One region of the Alteromonas sp. 76-1 genome, then DNA from elsewhere that is predicted to be linked to it. Evidence: predicted binding sites of a transcription regulator. Region 1 holds the regulator's gene; the other holds the start of a gene.
The links. The regulator ArgR, encoded in region 1, controls arginine synthesis, uptake and breakdown. The targets are predictions, from matches to a motif close to ANTGAATANNTATTCANT.
Positions count from the first base shown of each region.

Region 2: a site for ArgR is predicted at 3,898-3,915, ahead of gltB (glutamate synthase large subunit). Genes of this name have one in related genera too.

Region 1 is NZ_LR136958.1:4,092,106-4,101,114, reverse strand. Features, by position in the region: gene ALT761_RS17355 (TonB-dependent receptor) at 1-732, shown strand, start outside; gene ALT761_RS17350 (type 1 glutamine amidotransferase domain-containing protein) at 913-1,596, shown strand; gene ALT761_RS17345 (TonB-dependent receptor) at 1,773-4,373, opposite strand; gene argR (transcriptional regulator ArgR) at 5,236-5,700, opposite strand; gene mdh (malate dehydrogenase) at 5,940-6,878, shown strand; gene katG (catalase/peroxidase HPI) at 7,543-9,009, shown strand, end outside.
Region 2 is NZ_LR136958.1:3,704,877-3,713,885, reverse strand. Features, by position in the region: gene gltB (glutamate synthase large subunit) at 1-3,729, opposite strand, end outside; gene arcB (aerobic respiration two-component sensor histidine kinase ArcB) at 4,380-6,737, shown strand; gene ALT761_RS15995 (PH domain-containing protein) at 6,819-7,397, shown strand; gene ALT761_RS15990 (PH domain-containing protein) at 7,397-9,009, shown strand, end outside.

The sequences.
Region 1 (9,009 bases):
AAATATGTGGGTCTTGAGCGCGTAGGTACCACTGATGAAGGTTACCCTGACTATGATTCAGTAGGTTACGGTTCACTTGAGCTGACTAACTCTGATGAAGACTCAGTGTCTTACTCACTAACAGCGACCATGAATAAGTCTTGGGACAATGGTATTACTTTCACCGGTGGTTATAACTACAGCCACGCTGAAGACGTACAACCAATGACGAGTTCAGTAGCATTCTCTAACTTCCAGTACAGAGCATTTACTGACATTAACGAAGAAGTATCTTCACTGTCTGATTGGAACATTGAACACCGCTTTACTGCTGACCTTCGTTACACAACTGAACTTATCGACGGTTACAGCACTATCTTCTCTGCTTATGCAGTAGCGCAGTCTGGTCGTCCGTTTAGTTACACCATCAGTGGTAACTCTGTATATGGCTATACGCCGTATCTTGAAGGTAACAACGTATTACCAATTGGTGCAGAGCGTAACGACCAAACTAGCCCTTGGTGGTTCAAAATGGATATCGCAGTTAGACAAAATATTCCTGCGTTCCGTGAAGATCACTCTGCTCAGGTTTACTTCGTTATGAATAACTTCACCAACTTCATCAACGATGAATGGGGTATTTTGGAAGAAGTTAACTTCAATACTGCTGCGCTAGGTACATCATCTCCTGAAAGTCGTCAGGGTGATGCATCACTTTGGGAAATGCGTGTAGGTATTGACTACCGCTTCTAAGCAACAGTTTAAAAACCAGTTGTAGTGTTAAATGCCACTTTCCAATTTTGGAAGTGGCATTTTTTTTTCTTGCAAATCAACTTCTCCTAATGTTTCTCATCGCATTCCCTGCCTTTTTCTGATCTAACTATTACTGCCATACGAACGAATAACTAAATGAATTGTTCACATGGAGAACTTATGTCGAAACATATATTAATGGTAATGACCTCACATGAATTGTTAGGTGATACAGGCAAGAAAACAGGAATGTGGCTGGAAGAGTTCGCTTCACCGTACTATGCGTTCAAAGATGCGGGATATACCATCACCTTAGCTTCGCCTATGGGCGGTCAAGTGCCAATCGACCCAAACAGCTTGGCAGATGATGCCATGACCGACGATGCTATCCGTTACACGAAAGATGAGGTTGCAAGAAGCGCAATGTCCTCCACTATTGTATTGGAAGATGTTCGTGCAGATGAATTTGATGCCGTGTTCTATCCGGGCGGCCACGGTCCGCTATGGGACTTATCTGACAATACTCACTCCACAATGCTAATCGAAGACATGGTGAAAGCACAGAAGCCTGTAGGTGCTGTGTGCCATGCTCCCATCATACTTAAAGAAGTAAAACGCGCCGATGGTGAATTTTTTATTAACGGCAAAACCGTTACTGGCTTTTCAAACAGTGAAGAAGACGCAATGGGGTTAACCGACGTTGTGCCTTATTTAGTGGAAGACGCGCTTATCAGTAAAGGTGGTAAGTATGAAAGTACAGAGGACTTTGGCGTTAAAGTGTGTGTTGATGGTCTGTTGGTAACCGGACAGAATCCAGCATCATCTGGACCTGCAGCAGAAGCGCTTATTAAGGTACTTTCGTAGAGTACTTCAAGCACTTACACTACTCACTTTGCCCGTGTTGTCTAATTGACAGCTGGTATAAGGGGTTTATAAAGCGTTAATGTTTACGTAAATAAGAAAACGCCGCAGGCTGTGTTTTATCTCAAACAGATTAGAGATAGAGCATAGGAAATGCGGCGTTTTTTATAAGTTAAATGTTAGAAGCTCGCTTGAACGTTGAAGCTCATAGTACGACCTAATGGGTCATACAAAGAGTCATCATATCCGCGCCATTCGCCCGGTGCATACTCTTCAAGTTCATCGGTAATGTTGGCAATTCCGGCAGAAACTTTAACATTATCGTTCACATGATATGAAACCGTCACATTATGCTTAAAATAGTTGTCGGCATAATCGTAGTAATCGTAATAGGTTTCACCATTGGCGCCGATGAATAGCGTTCTCCAAGATGCAGTCCACTTATCACCGTCGGTCCAATCTACCGTCAAGTTAGCGCGGTTATCAGGATAGAATAATTCGCCCGCCCACTCAGTGCCTTCTTCTTCGTAACTAAATACATGCGAATACTCAAGGTTGACACCAAAATCACCAATTTCAGTGGCTAGATCGTAGTTCGCGGTAATATCAAAACCGTTGGTTTTTACTTCTGAGTAGTTTGTGTAGCCAGAGGTAATTGATGTAATTTTACCATCGCTATCACGAACGATACTGCTAGATGTACCATCTAAGTCAGCGGCAATTAGGTCATCTACATCAATATCTTCGATTTTATTTTCATAGTCATATTGGTAGTAGGACACTTCTAATGATAAATCTTCAGTGACATCGTAAACCACACCTAGTGTAAGCGACTCTGAGTTTTCTGGACTGAGGTCTGGATTACCACCGTAATAGGTTAAGTGTTGCTGACCTGATGAGCAGTAACTGTCGTCGCTACCAGGGTTACCTAATGTATCGCAGTAATAGGTATCGTATGCGCTTGGGAAGCCGTAAGAGATGGTCGCGAACATTTCACTCATTGTCGGTGTGCGGAAAGCTTCTCCCCAGCTAGCACGAAGCAAAAGTGAATCAGACGGACGCCAGCTAATACCTAGCTTAGGTACGGTATCTGAGAACTCAGAGGTTGAAATACTTGCACCCGTATCACCTTCAAGCTCGTACCCGTCATAACGAAGTGCAGCAGATACTTCCACTTCATGGGGTAGTTCGATGGCAAACTCAGTATAGTAAGACTGTCGCTCACGAGTCGCATACACGTCGTCACCACCCGAACCGCCTGAAATAATACCCAAACCCGATTCAGGGTCAGATATCTGCTCAAAATCAAGGTAAGAGTACTCAGCGCCAAAAACAGCACTCACTGTCATGAAGTTATTCGAGAAAACTTCGCCAGAAATGCTGCCGTCAATAATGTCACGCATCTGTGTAGACTGGTAGGTGCCAGTGTGATCAGCGCTTGCTAAAAGCTCGGCGTTATAGCTAGCCCAATCGTCGCTACTTAAGCCTTGAACGTTAAATAAATCCAACTGTTCAGTATCAATTAAATCTTGTACAACCGTGTCGTTAACTAAGTTGTAATTGAATACCTCTTCTTTAGCAGACGTTCGTTGGTAATAAACTTGCCAATCCCATTCATTGCCACCAATTTCGGTATAGCCTTCAAGGCCCGTCACCATTTCAAAGGTGGTTTTTTCAGTTTTAGTGTCACGCGTTCCTAAGCTAGAGGTACGGAAATAGACAGAACCATCTTGGGCATAAGGGTTCATTGCATTATCGGCGTCGATAGTCAGCGAAGATGTAGATACTGGGGTAGCAGCATAACGGGTGTCTGTAGATGTCTGTAGCGCTGAGAAGCGTGTAATAAGTTGCAAGTTTTCTGCTAACTCGTACTCGATTTTAGTCATTAAAGAGTTTTTCTCAGATGCACCATAGAGCCAAGTAGTATTTCCGTAATAATAACCACAACGATCAGATTCAATTGATGTGTCAGCAACATCACCGCACAAATCTTCGTTATAAAGAAACGCACCTGCATCTGCATCATAGAAATTGGCAACAGGGCTGTAGGTTGAATAGCTATCTAATGCATAGTCACCTGATACAGCGACATCACTAACTTCTTGGGTGTTTTCATGCTCAGCAATGAAGACAATGCTGCCTTTGTCGCTTGTGACACCAGCAGAAAAATTATACTTGCTAGAGTTGCCACCATCAGCACCAGGATCTTCAAAGCTATAACCTACATTCACGCCATCGAACTGTTTTTTGGTAATAATGTTAATTACACCTGCAACGGCATCTGAACCGTAAATGGCCGATGCGCCATCGCGAAGAATTTCAATGCGCTCAACAATCGACATCGGGATCATCGACATGTCAGAAGATGAGCCACCGTCGTATCCTAAACCTGGTAGGCGACGGCCGTCCATTAGAACTAGCGTTGCGCCTGCACCCAGACCACGCAAGTTTACTTCACTAGAAGCTGATGCACCGCTACCATAACCAGATTGACCACGAAACGAACCAAAGGTGTTAATTGAAGAGTTACGTAACACTTGGGCAACTGATGTATCACCAGATAACGCGATAGATTCAGCAGTAATAACAGTAACGGGAGATACTGACTCTAAATCCACTCGTTTAATCCGAGAGCCAGTAACTTGAATTTTTTCTACAGGTTCAGCTGAATTTTCGTCATCTGATTGTGCAAAGGCCATTGGCGCGGCTAACAAGCTAGCGGATCCTGCCAGTAATAATCCGCGCTTCACAGCAGTGCTGAGTTTATTGGTGTCAAACATTTTAATTCCCCTTGTCGAAGGTGATTACAAGTTGTAATTACAAAGACGTTTATTAGTTTTTATTTTGATCAGATGTTTTCTGTCGGGAGAATTAAGCACTTCGTCGTGCTATTTGGCAATTTACAAAGTGTATAATTTGTTCTATTTAGACCTAATTTACTTTATTTATACGCAGGGTGATGAAACCTTTACGGTTCTATACATTGGTAAAATAAATATTATATTATTCTCATTTGATGTTGATTGAAAAGTACAAATAGGGATTAGATAAAATAGAAATTAAGAGTAAGGCAAGAGTGTAAATAGTGTGCAGGTTTGGTGTAGGCTTAGCGCAGTTATAGTGTACAAACGGTGCAGGTGTAGCGAGGTTTTTATGCGGTTACAGCGTAGTTAAAAACCGTATGAACTAAAAGTGTGGCAAGTCGTTTGAATATATATGACAACATGAAATAGCGTTTTTAATTAGAATTAATAACAGTGGTATTGTTGTGGTTCTTAGAATGTATGTACTGATTAAGAAAAATTTTTTAATAGAGGTAGGTGAGATTTTACTAATTTAATTATTAATCATTAAATTTGATTTTGGTTGTTTTTTGTTGGGGTTTATCTCTTTTTCTTATTTTATTTTTAGTTTTCGAATTCTTTACTTTTCTTTTCTTACTCTTTTCTAAGTCTATGGTAATTTAAATGCACAGCTACCAAGTTGTTTTGTATCTCCCTGGTACAAATTCTTTACCGCCATACTTTTATGGCGGTTTTTTTTTTGCGCTTAAAAAAGTTCGCTCAGAAAACTACTGTGCTTGATGCTAGCCGATGATCGACTTTTAGTCGTTTATACGACGGAAAATAGAAAAGGGGCGGGCTATACGTTCTCGAATAAATCTTCTACACGTTGACGCAACTCTTCAATAAGTGTCACATCGGCAGGGGCGATAAAAATAGTGTCGTCACCAGCAATGGTACCTAACACACCATCTTTTTTGCTTAATGAGTCAAGTAAGCGAGCAATAAGTTGCGCTGCACCTGGGCTGGTACGAATAATCACCATCACATTATTATGCACAATGTCGAGAACAAGCTGCTTTAACGGGCTTTTCGCGGTAGGCATACCCAGTTCTGGCGGCAGGCAGTACACCATATCGCCGCGGGCATTGCGGGTACGTACCGCGCCAAACTTACTTAGCATGCGGGAAATTTTAGATTGACTGATATTGTCATGACCTTGAGTTTTAAGGGCATCCACTATTTCACCTTGGGATCCATAGCTTTCCGCTTTTAAAATTTCTTTAAAGGCTTTAATCAGTTGCTCTTGTTTTGCGTTGGCCATAGCGTCCTGCACATTAGTTAGCGGTAATAAGTTAAATGATCATTAACGATTTATCATATATTGTGCCTTACAGGTGACCTTTGCGCAATTTAATTGCATAATCATGCATGATAGTGAATATCGACGTAAAATTGCCTTAAATGGCCGTATTAAGACCATCAGATGATTGAGTTTTCCCCCGCGTTGCATTAGTGTGACGTTCCGTTTAAATACGTGAGTAATCCCATAGGAGAAATGGTATGAAAGTAGCCGTGTTAGGTGCTGCCGGTGGTATTGGCCAAGCGCTGTCTTTGTTGTTAAAAACACAATTGCCAGCTGGTTCTGAGCTAGCGCTTTACGATGTAGCGCCAGTTGTTCCTGGTGTAGCTGTTGATTTGAGCCACATCCCAACTGCAGTAAAAGTAACCGGTCACGGTAAAGATGACCTAGCTGGTGCATTAACAGGTACAGACGTTGTTCTTATCCCTGCTGGTGTTCCGCGTAAGCCGGGCATGGATCGTTCAGACTTGTTCAACATTAACGCTGGTATTGTTAAGAACCTTATTGAAGGTGTTGCTGACAATTGTCCAGATGCTTGTGTTGGTATTATTACTAACCCAGTTAACACAACAGTGGCAATTGCTGCTGAAACGCTTAAAGCGAAAGGTGTTTATAACAAGAACAAATTGTTCGGTGTTACTACCCTTGACGTAATTCGCGCTGAGACTTTTGTTGCTGAGCTTAAAGACGTAGACGTTGCTTCTGTACACGTACCGGTAATCGGTGGTCACTCAGGCACAACTATCCTTCCTTTGCTTTCGCAAGTTGAAGGTGTTGAGTTCTCTGATGATGAAGTTTCAAGCCTAACAACTCGTATCCAAAATGCAGGTACTGAAGTTGTTGAAGCTAAAGCTGGCGGCGGTTCTGCAACCCTATCTATGGGTCAAGCAGCTGCACGTTTCTGCTTATCATTGGTTGCAGCAATGCAAGGTGAGAACGTGGTTGAATACACTTACGTTCAAACTGACGACAGCGACGATGCTGCATTCTTCGCTCACCCTGTTCGCCTTGGCGCAAACGGTGTTGAAGAAATTTTGCCATACGGCGAGCTTAGCGCATTTGAAGAAAAAGCGAAAAACGATATGCTTGAAGGCCTTCGTGGCGACATCAAGCTAGGCGTAGATTTCGTAACTGGCTAAGGCTAAGAATATGGGAGCGCTGCTCCCATGTATAAGGCAGGATTAGTAAGCTCTACACAAACACGCCGAGTATCCATCCATGGAGGCTTGGCAGCAGCATCCATGCTGCTGACAGTTTGTTACGAGCTTACTAATCCTGCCTTTTTGTTTGTGGCGTTTGCATAATGGCCAAGCACTAAATAGCCTTGCTGGATAATAACCAGCCGTAACTACATCCATGTAGGCTCCGCCACCGCATCCTTGGCAAAGGAGGGGCTACTATTTAATTTCAAACCGTATACCTACCAACACCTACTCATCGCACTCAATAAAAAATTCTTTTTGTAAGACAGCATCCATGCTGCTGACAGTTTGTTGCGAGCTTACTAATCCTGCCTTTTGTTTATTGCAGCTACATATTTTAAAAAATGAGAAAAAAGTTACAGAAAAATTGTGAATTTTGACTAGGCTGTTTCTAGGTGGTTTAAGCAGTAATGTTGGTGAATAGAGGCTGCAATTAATTGGTCCAATTTGACTAGGTTAAGTTGACTCTAATCGTTAAACCTATTCATCAGCATCGAAAAAACTCACTGTAATAACTATCATCTAATAACTAGAATTAAATAATACTAATCAATAGATAGAATTGATGAAATCCTTTGTCGAACAGCAAGAGGTAACAAATATGAGTAACGCTAAGCTTGGCGATGTAAATGAGTCTGAAAGAAAGTGTCCCGTTATGCACGGTGGCCTTACAGCGACCGGCAGCACTAATATGGATTGGTGGCCTGAAGCACTAAATCTAGATATTTTGCATCAGCACGATACCAAAACAAATCCGATGGGCGACGACTTTGATTATCGCGAAGCCGTAAAGTCACTTGATTTCGATGAATTGAAAAAAGACATGATAGCGCTGATGACTGACTCTCAGTCTTGGTGGCCGGCTGATTGGGGTCATTATGGTGGCCTAATGATCAGAATGTCGTGGCACGCTGCCGGTTCGTATCGTATTGCTGATGGTCGTGGTGGAGCATCTACCGGAAACCAACGTTTTGCGCCACTAAACTCATGGCCGGATAACGTTAACCTTGATAAAGCACGCCGCTTATTGTGGCCAATTAAGAAGAAATACGGCAACAAGCTTAGCTGGGCCGATCTTCTAGTATTTGCTGGTACCGTTGCTTATGAAAGCATGGGGCTTAAAACTTATGGCTTTGCGTTTGGTCGGGAAGACATTTGGCATCCTGAAAAGGACACTTACTGGGGCGCTGAGAAAGAATGGCTAGCACCTAGTGATGAGCGTTACGACGACGTTGAAACGCCAGAAACAATGGAAAATCCATTAGCAGCGGTTCAAATGGGGCTAATTTACGTTAACCCTGAAGGGGTGAATGGCAAACCTGATCCGCTTAAAACTGCCTTACATGTTCGTGAAACCTTTGCCCGTATGGCGATGAACGATGAAGAAACCGTTGCGCTTACCGCAGGTGGTCACACCGTGGGTAAATGCCATGGTAACGGACGTGCGGAAAACTTAGGTCCTGATCCAGAAGGCGCTGATATTGCCGAGCAGGGGTTAGGCTGGATGAACCACGAATCACGTGGAATAGGTCGCGATACCGTATCAAGTGGTATTGAAGGGGCTTGGACGACTAACCCTACTCAATGGGATAACGGTTACTTTGAATTGTTACTTAACTACGACTGGGAGTTGAAAAAATCACCAGCGGGCGCAGAGCAATGGGAGCCTATTAACATTAAAGAGGAAGACAAACCTGTTGATGTTGAAGACCCGTCAAAACGTTATAACCCTATTATGACTGATGCAGATATGGCCATGAAAATGGACCCAATCTACCGTGAAATTTCTGAGAAGTTTTACAACAACCCAGACTACTTCAGTGAAGTATTTGCTAAAGCATGGTTTAAACTGACTCACCGTGATTTGGGGCCAAAAGTACGTTATATCGGTCCTGAAGTGCCACAAGAAACACTTATTTGGCAAGATCCTGTACCTGCAGGTAGTACGTCCTACGATGTAGATGCATTGAAAGCCAGTATCGCTGCGTCAGACCTTACCGTAAGTGAAATGGTATCGACTGCATGGGACAGTGCTAGAACCTTCCGTGGTTCTGACTTACGTGGTGGT
Region 2 (9,009 bases), 390 kb from region 1:
GTCGGTGTTACGAACAGGGTATTTCAACTCAAGAGACTCGCCGTCAACAACCGCTTGCTGCGCGTCTTTAAGCATTTGTGCGTTTAGCACACCTTTATCAACGGGTTCATTGGTGGTTTGCGAGCAGAATAAACGGGTATGTTCACCTGCTTTCGGTCTTACCAACAATGGCGTTAAATCAAGGCGGTTTTGCTTCGCAGTCACACCGTCAATCACTTTTAATAGCTCAGTACGGCCAACAAGGTCGTCAAACTTGGTCACGCCAAGGGCAGCCATAATTTCACGTACTTCTTGGGCAATAAACTTAAAGTAGTTCATAACCATGTCTGGCAAACCAATGAAGTGGTCGTCGCGAAGCTTTTGATCTTGTGTTGCTACACCGGTCGCGCAGTTGTTCAAGTGACAAATACGTAAGTACTTACACCCTAACGCCACCATGGGACCAGTACCAAAACCGAAGCTTTCAGCACCTAAAATACCCGCTTTCACTACGTCTAAACCTGTTTTAAGGCCGCCGTCAGTTTGAACGCGTACTTTATGGCGAAGGCCGTTTTCGATAAGCGCTTGCTGTGTTTCTGACAAGCCTAATTCGAACGGGCTTCCAGCATATTTAACCGACGTAAGTGGGCTTGCACCTGTACCGCCATCGTAGCCAGATACCGTAATAAGATCTGCATAGGCTTTTGCTACACCGGTAGCAATAGTTCCTACACCAGGTTCAGACACTAACTTCACTGAAATAAGTGCAGTTGGGTTTACCTGTTTCAAATCGAAAATAAGCTGAGCTAAATCTTCAATTGAATATATATCGTGGTGCGGTGGAGGCGAAATAAGGGTTACACCAGGCACGGAGAAACGTAACTGTGCAATGTACTTATTCACTTTGTCGCCAGGTAACTGACCACCTTCACCAGGCTTCGCACCCTGTGCCACTTTAATTTGAATAACATTCGCATTTACTAAGTAATGCGGTGTTACCCCAAAGCGACCAGAAGCAACCTGCTTAATTTTCGAGTTCTTTTCAGTACCAAAGCGTGATGGATGTTCACCACCTTCACCTGAATTCGACTGCCCGCCTAAACGGTTCATGGCAATCGCTAACGCTTCATGCGCTTCAGGACTTAACGCGCCTATAGACATTGCTGCCGTATCAAAACGCGGGAATAAGTTCTGTGCGTCTTCAACTTCGCTTATATCCACCGGCTCGCTTTGTGGGTCGAGCGCTAGCAGGTCACGAATGTGTGCAGGAGAGCGCTCGTTAACTAGTTTCGCATACTGCTGGTAATCGCTGTATTCGCCGCTCATCACTGCTTTTTGCAGTGTGCTGACTACATCTGGGTTATACGCGTGATATTCGCCGCCGTGTACATACTTAAGCAAACCACCGTGATCGACAGGCTTACGTTTTAACCAAGCAACGCGGTTTAGATTAACCGTATCTTGTTGGAAATCGTCGAAATCAGCACCTTGAAGGCGCGAGGTAACACCTCTGAAACACAGTTCCATTACCGCATCGTTAATACCGATAGCTTCGAATAATTTCGAACTACGGTAACTTGCCACGGTACTGATACCCATTTTTGACATTATCTTGTACAAGCCTTTATTGATACCTTTACGGTAGTTTAACGTGGCTTGCATAGGTGAAATGTCGAGTTCGCCTTTCTCACAAAGCTGTTCAATGGTTTCGTAGGCTAAGAACGGATACACCGCTGTAGCACCTAAACCAATGAGTACGGCAAAGTGATGTGGGTCACGGGCACTGGCGGTTTCTATTACTACGTTCGCGTCACATCGTAGTGATTTATCAACTAAACGGCGCTGTACTGCACCAACGGCCATAGCCGCTGGAATAGGTAAGCGGTTTTGTCTGATATTGCGATCGGATAAAATCACGAACGCCGCACGCTTTTGTTTAACTAAGTGTTCTACTTCGTTACAAATACGCTCGATGGCTTTCTTCAAGCCCTCTTGCGGTTGATACTGAAGTTCAACCACTTCTGAATAGTAGTTATCAGGATTAAATTCACGTAGCTGTTTTAAATCGGTATACATCAGTATTGGCGAGTTAAACAATACGCGGTCTGCATAACCTGAGGTTTCGCTGAATACGTTTTGCTCGCGGCCAATACAGGTGGCTAGCGACATTACGTGGTTTTCACGTAATGGATCGATAGGCGGGTTAGTTACCTGTGCAAACTGCTGACGGAAGTAATCGTAAACGGTACGCTGGCGTGAAGACATAACCGCCATTGGCGTATCATCACCCATAGAACCAACGGCTTCTTGACCGTCTTTCGCAAGTACTTTAATAACTTGCTGAATTTCTTCGTAGCTATAGCTGAACTGCTTATGGAATACCGAAATGGTGTCGTCATCAAAAACGCGCTTTCCAATCAGTGAAGCATCTAGCTCTTCAATCGGCGTTAAATGACGAATATGCTTATCGAGCCACTCTTTATAAGGATGGCGCGCTTTTAATTCTTCATCAATTTCAGTGGAACGCCAGATTTTACCTGTATAGGTATCAACCGCTAGCATTTCACCTGGACCTACGCGGCCTTTCTCAATAACGTCAGCTTCTTCGTAATCCCAAATACCGACTTCTGAGGCAAGGGTAATGAAGCCATTTTTAGTGATAACGTAGCGGGCAGGGCGAAGACCATTTCGGTCTAGGTTACATGCCACGTGGCGGCCGTTCGTTAATACGATACCGGCAGGGCCATCCCATGGTTCCATGTGCATCGAGTTGAACTCGTAAAATGCACGTAGGTCGTCATCCATGGTTTTGTTATTTTGATAAGCAGGCGGCACTAATAAACGCATGGCACGGAATAAATCCATCCCACCGGCTAAGAATACCTCAAGCATGTTATCTAGTGAGGATGAATCAGAACCCTCGGTATTAACAAAAGGGGCTGCTTCTTTCAAATCAGGAATAAGCGGCGTAGCAAATTTAGAGGCTCGAGCCATTGCCCAATCTCGGTTACCTTTAATGGTGTTAATTTCACCATTGTGGGCCAAGAAGCGGAACGGTTGAGCCAATGGCCAACGTGGAAGCGTATTGGTTGAAAAGCGCTGGTGGAATACACAAATAGCACTTTTCAGACGCTCGTCAGCTAAATCTAAATAAAAGGCGGGTAAGTCTTTCGGCATTACCAAGCCTTTATATATAGTTACCAATCCAGATAGGCAGGCAACATAAAAATCTGGATCGCTTTCAAGACGCTTTTCAGCGCGTCGACGCACCATATAAAGGCGGCGTTCAAGATCGCGCTTGCGCCAACCTGCTGGTGCATTCACAAATACTTGTTCTATTTGTGGCACGCCGGTAAGAGCAAGTTCACCCAATACAGAGCGATCGACAGGCACTTCGCGCCAGCCAACTACACTAAGGGTTTCTTTTTCAAGTTCTTCATTCAACACCTCACGCGCAGTTTGCGCAAGGGCCTGGTCCTGGCTTAGAAATATCATGCCAACGCCGTATTTTTTGCTGAGTTTCCAGCCATTTTCTGCGGCGATAGTATGGAAGAACGCATCCGGTTTCTGCAGTAGTAAACCACAGCCGTCTCCGGTTTTCCCGTCAGCGGCAATACCGCCTCGATGCTGCATACGGTCTAAACCGTGAATAGCAGTTTCTACTAGCGTATGGCTAGCTTCTCCGTGGGTATGGGCGATTAAGCCAAATCCACAGTTATCCCGGGAATCGTTGGGGTTGTATAAACTCATCTCTTAACTCCTTCAACCTTTGACTGGGGCAAGGTGTGCGTTGCGTGTAGATGCGCCTAGGTATTGCGTATCACAACATTGTTCAGACGTCTTTTGTCGAGCTGGCACTATTACCGCTCTATGCGCCTTTTCTTGTCGTTATTTATTATTAGAGGATTCCAGTCGTGTTCCGCATTTTTATGCATTATTGCTTTGCGGGGCGTACAAAATACCTATATTGATATGTAAAATCAAACGCTAAAGTAGGGGGTATAACAAAGATTTAGCATATAGTTTAAAATCTTCACTATTTTCATGATGTTAAACTTATAAATTCATCTTTGTAACAAAATTGTTATAACCCGATATATCGTCTTATTGGTAGGCAATGAAATTATAGCAAGTGTCTTTAAATTGCCCAAAGTGAATAAAAATTCATGTAGGGACGTTTAATATCTAGTCAAGGGCGTGTTTGCTGTATTTTTATGTAGTTGTAAATCCTTTATTACACAATACCAGAATCATACAGCGTTGTACAAAAAATGCACCGTGGTAAGTTGATTCACTTGAACGCGCAGCCACCCTTCATAACCTGCGAACTCAGTGAGCATTTCCGTAATGCATAAACCCTGATAGGATATGTTGAAAATAATCCTAAAAATAAGTCGTTCATGCATTCAGATTCTCCAAATGACTCTTGGGCTATTCGCTTTGCACAATTTGTGCAGAGCTTCGGTACGCTTAAGTTAAGTATTCTGTTCGTTGTATTTTCGCTGGTCTTTACGCTTGGCGGCTCTTACGTAATTCGCGTAAGCATGGGCAGTGCAGTACAACCCGATGACTTTATCAGCGCGGTTATACTCACAATGCTTTCGGCACCTTGGGTGCTGTACTTTTTCAGCGAACTTATAAAGCAGTTAGAAAATTCACGTACCAATCTTAAAGAAGTGGTAAGCCAACTAGAGCGCTTGCGAGAAGAAGATGTTTTTCTTAACCGTGAGCTGCAAACTAATATCCGCCAATTAAACCACGAAATTGAGCAGCGTAAATTAGCGCAAGAAGAGCGTGAAGCCTTATTTAAAGACTTAGAGCGTGAAATTCAGGATAAATCTGAACAAGAAGCGCAAGCCCGTCGTTTATCTACCTTGCTGCGCTCGATCATCGATGCCTCGCCAGATCTTATTTACTATCGAAATGAAGAAGGGCGCTTTGCGGGCTGTAACCGTATAGCAGAACTTATGACGGGTAAAACAGAGCAGGAACTGCTTGGCTTGACCCCTACAGATGTTTATGAAGAAGACTTGGCGCGACAAATCGTCGCCAGTGATCACGAAGTGCTTGAAACTAACGCCAGCATTACCGAAGAGTTATGGCTACGCTTTGCCGATGGCCGCCGTCGCTACTTCGAAATGAAGCGAGTTCCTTTCTTCGATAAAGAAGGTAACCGTTTAGGCTTGCTATCATTTGGTCGAGACATGACTGAACGTAAACAAGCAGAAAATGCAGCAGCGAAAGCCAGTACCGACAAAACGCGCTTTATCGCCACGATTAGTCACGAACTACGTACCCCGCTAAACGGTATTGTAGGTTTGAGTAGAATGCTGCGCGATACAGAATTAAGCGAAGAGCAATTTAGCTGGGTAAGTACTATTTATGCCAGTGCTATCACGCTTGGCAATATCTTTAACGATATTATCGACCTTGATAAGTTAGATAGAGACAAAGTTGAACTGAGCTTGAAGACCGTATCGCTTCGCGACTTCACCGAAGAGCTAAGCAGTATTATTCGACTACTAGCCGGTGATAAACAGCTAGAGCTTAAGACCACGATTAAAGAGCCTCTTCCGAGGTTAGTTGAAGTCGATGGCACGCGCTTGCGCCAAATTTTGTGGAATATCCTGTTTAACGCAGTGAAGTTTACCCAAAAAGGCCATGTGAGCTTATCGATTGAATCTACCAAACCTGAAAATGACCTCGCGTTCGTCACCTTTGTGATTGAAGATACTGGGGTAGGCATACCTGAAGAAGAGATAGAAAAAATCTTCGCCATGTACTATCAGGTTGATCACCCTGATCATCAGTCGGCGACAGGGACCGGTATTGGTTTGGCTATTTGTAAGCAAATGGTCGATTTAATGAAGGGCAATATCAAAGTTACCAGTGTGGTAGGTAAAGGCACACGCTTTGAAATAGAGCTTCCGGTAGAAATATCGAAAAAGCCGATGCAAGTGGCGCAGCTTCAGGTTAGTGACTTGAACATTCTACTGGTAGAAGATATTGAACTTAACGTGATGGTAGCCAAAGCCTTGCTTGAAAAAATGGGGCAAAAGGTGGATGTGGCCATGACAGGGCAAGAAGCGATTGATAAAGCCCGCGCGAATCAATACGACTTAATATTGTTAGATATTCAGTTGCCAGATATGACGGGCTTCGACGTGGCCAGTACGTTGCATGAAGAAGACTTAGTAATGCAAACGCCCATTGTGGCACTTACTGCTAACGTGATTAAAAAGCGGGAAGAATATTTGCAAAATGGCATGGACGATATTATTGCCAAGCCTATTAAGAAATCACGCGTGATTGAGGTCTTCAACGAATTATTCCATGCGCCGCCTGCACCATTAGAAGTTGAAGGTCAGGTAGAACGCCCACCAGAGCCAAGCAAAATATTAAGTAACATTTTAGATATGGACTTGCTCCAGATGTTAGTGGATACAATAGGCGATGATATGGTGCGAGCAAGTGTGAAAGTGTTCCAGGAGAAAATGCCTGAATACATGGAAATTTTGCAGTTGAGCCTAAGCGCTGATGAGAAATCTGAAGTTTGCTCGCAAGCGCATAAAATTAAAGGTGCAGCAGGCTCTGTAGGGCTTGCTCGTGTTCAGCGTATTGCAAATCAAATTCAACAAGGCGACCACCCTACGTGGTGGCAAAACGTTCACGATTGGGTTGAAGAGTTGCAAATGGCGGTACAGCACGATATGAAAGCCTTACAAGAGTGGCTCAATCAGCAGCGGGTAGACGATTAAATCGTTTATTAAAAAACGGGGCTGATTAAGCCCCGTTTTTATTTGGAAGTTGATTTCGCGAGTTTACAAGGGGTAGACGCAATGACAATGAGTACTGATAACGAGACGTTTAGCAACGCTCAGCTAAACGCCGTAACAACTAATGAAAACACGTCTGCATCAGACAAGCCTCAACTTCACCAACTTAATTTAGAAGCTATTTCTCCGCGTTACCGCGTGATTAATATCTCACTGGCTTTTGGCATAGCGTTTGTATTGATTATGGTGGCTAGTGCTCTACGGTATCAGTCATTTTTTGCGCTACCAGAGCCCTTAGTCGCCGCCTTTCCTTATATTGTTGTGGGCATTTGTGCGCTGGGATGTTTATGGACGACCTATCATTTTTTTGCCGATCCACTCATTAAATATGCCCTGCGTGAACAAGACTTAAGCTTGCAGTCAGGCTTGATATTTAGGTCGTTATCTTGCCAGCCTATATTGCGTGTTCAACACGTTGAATTAAAGCGTGGACCGATTGCGCGCCTAGCTGGTTTAGCTTCTTTGCAGGTGTTTTCGGCTGGTGGTGCAACCCACACGTTTGAAATTCCAGGTATAGAGGTGGAGGTGGCCGAGCGATTAAGGCAGTTCATACTTGATCATAAAGATGTGAGTGCAAAATAATGGCTTCCCCCGAAGTAGAAACGGCGAAGCCTTCTGAAAGCAGCGCACAAGGGAAAGCGGTTAAGGTTGATACGGGCGAAGGCTGGCGTAGGCTTTCACCTATCGCCATTGCTTATTTTACGCTTCGCAGCATTAAAAATATGGCACAAGGCGCCATTTACGCCGTACCAGCCATTGCGGTAACGGCCAATATTACCGATAACATTCAATCGCCCAATACCCTTTTAGGCATTGCTGCGCTCTTCATTATTTTCTTTTCAAGCGGTGTCGTCAGTTTCTTCATGTACCGATTTAAAGTAAACAACCAGCATGTTGAAATTCACAGTGGAGTGTTTTCTCGAAGTTATACCAACTTGCCATTTTGGCGTATTCAGAATGTAAAAATTGAATTACCTTTCTACTATCGACCGTTCGGCTTTGCACTCGTAATACTCGATACCGCTGGAAGTGCAGGAGAAGAGGCTAAAATTGTCGCCGTTCCTTTGGCCTATGCTCATGCTTTAAGAAAGCAAGTGCTTGCCGAGCATCAAGACTCTCGCCCACTAGACGCTCGACATAGCGAGGAAGAACATCAAGAGACAGGGCATCAACAAACTGAGCGCCACGCAAGCTCTTATGTAAATGATAGCAATGCAGTTGCTAATACTGCGGTTAACAGTGACCAAAGCAAGCGCTATTTAGAAACCAACGAGGATGGCGAAACCATACTGAATAAGCGCTCTATAACCGATATCGTGATCCACGGAATTACCAACAACCGAGTATGGATTTTATTAGGTGCTGCAGCCCCCTTTTACGACAATGCGTTTGGCTACCTATCAGAATGGCTGGCTGAAAAGGGCTTGCAGCTAAATCAGCTGGTTGGCGAGCAGACCATAGCGTGGTGGCAGTTTGGCTTGTACGCGTTTGTGATGCTAATGATGGCTATGGCCTTGGTCGCAGTGATTAGTATTGGCGGCGCTCTGTTTACCTTTTACGATTATACATTGTCGCGCCACAACGACAGATATATCCGCAGAAGTGGTTTATTGAATAAACAAGAAGTGAGTATGCGGGCATCCCGCATTCAAGTAATTTCTGCGAAACAAGATTGGTTAGACAGAATTCTTAAGCGCGTGAATCTGTACTTCGAGCAAAACGCATCAATTGGGCACTCGACCAATGAGCTTATGTCGCCAAACCGACTTATTGTACCTTCTGTGACTGAAGACGAAGCGGATGAATTAAGCCGAGAAGTCATGCCGCAGAGTAAAATTCGCCGCAGCGACTACCAGTCTATAAGCAAGCGTTACATTTTACACTGGGTTATCGCAGGGCTTTCTATTCCTTTTGTGGTGGGTGCTGGATTCGGTATCTATATAGAACATTTAGATATTACTGCAGGGGTCACTTTTGTTAGCGCAATATTGCTAAGTGTTATTGTGCTTAGATGGTGGCGTTGGGGTGTGGTTAGCGACGGTAAATACATTTATGTAAGGCGAGGGCGCATAGGTGTGGATTACTTATGCTTCGAACCCTACAAAGTTCAGCAGGTAGTGGTAAAGCAAAGTGTGTTCATGAAAAGGCGAAAGCTTGCCACGGTGCAGTTTGTATTAGCATCTGGGGCTATTTC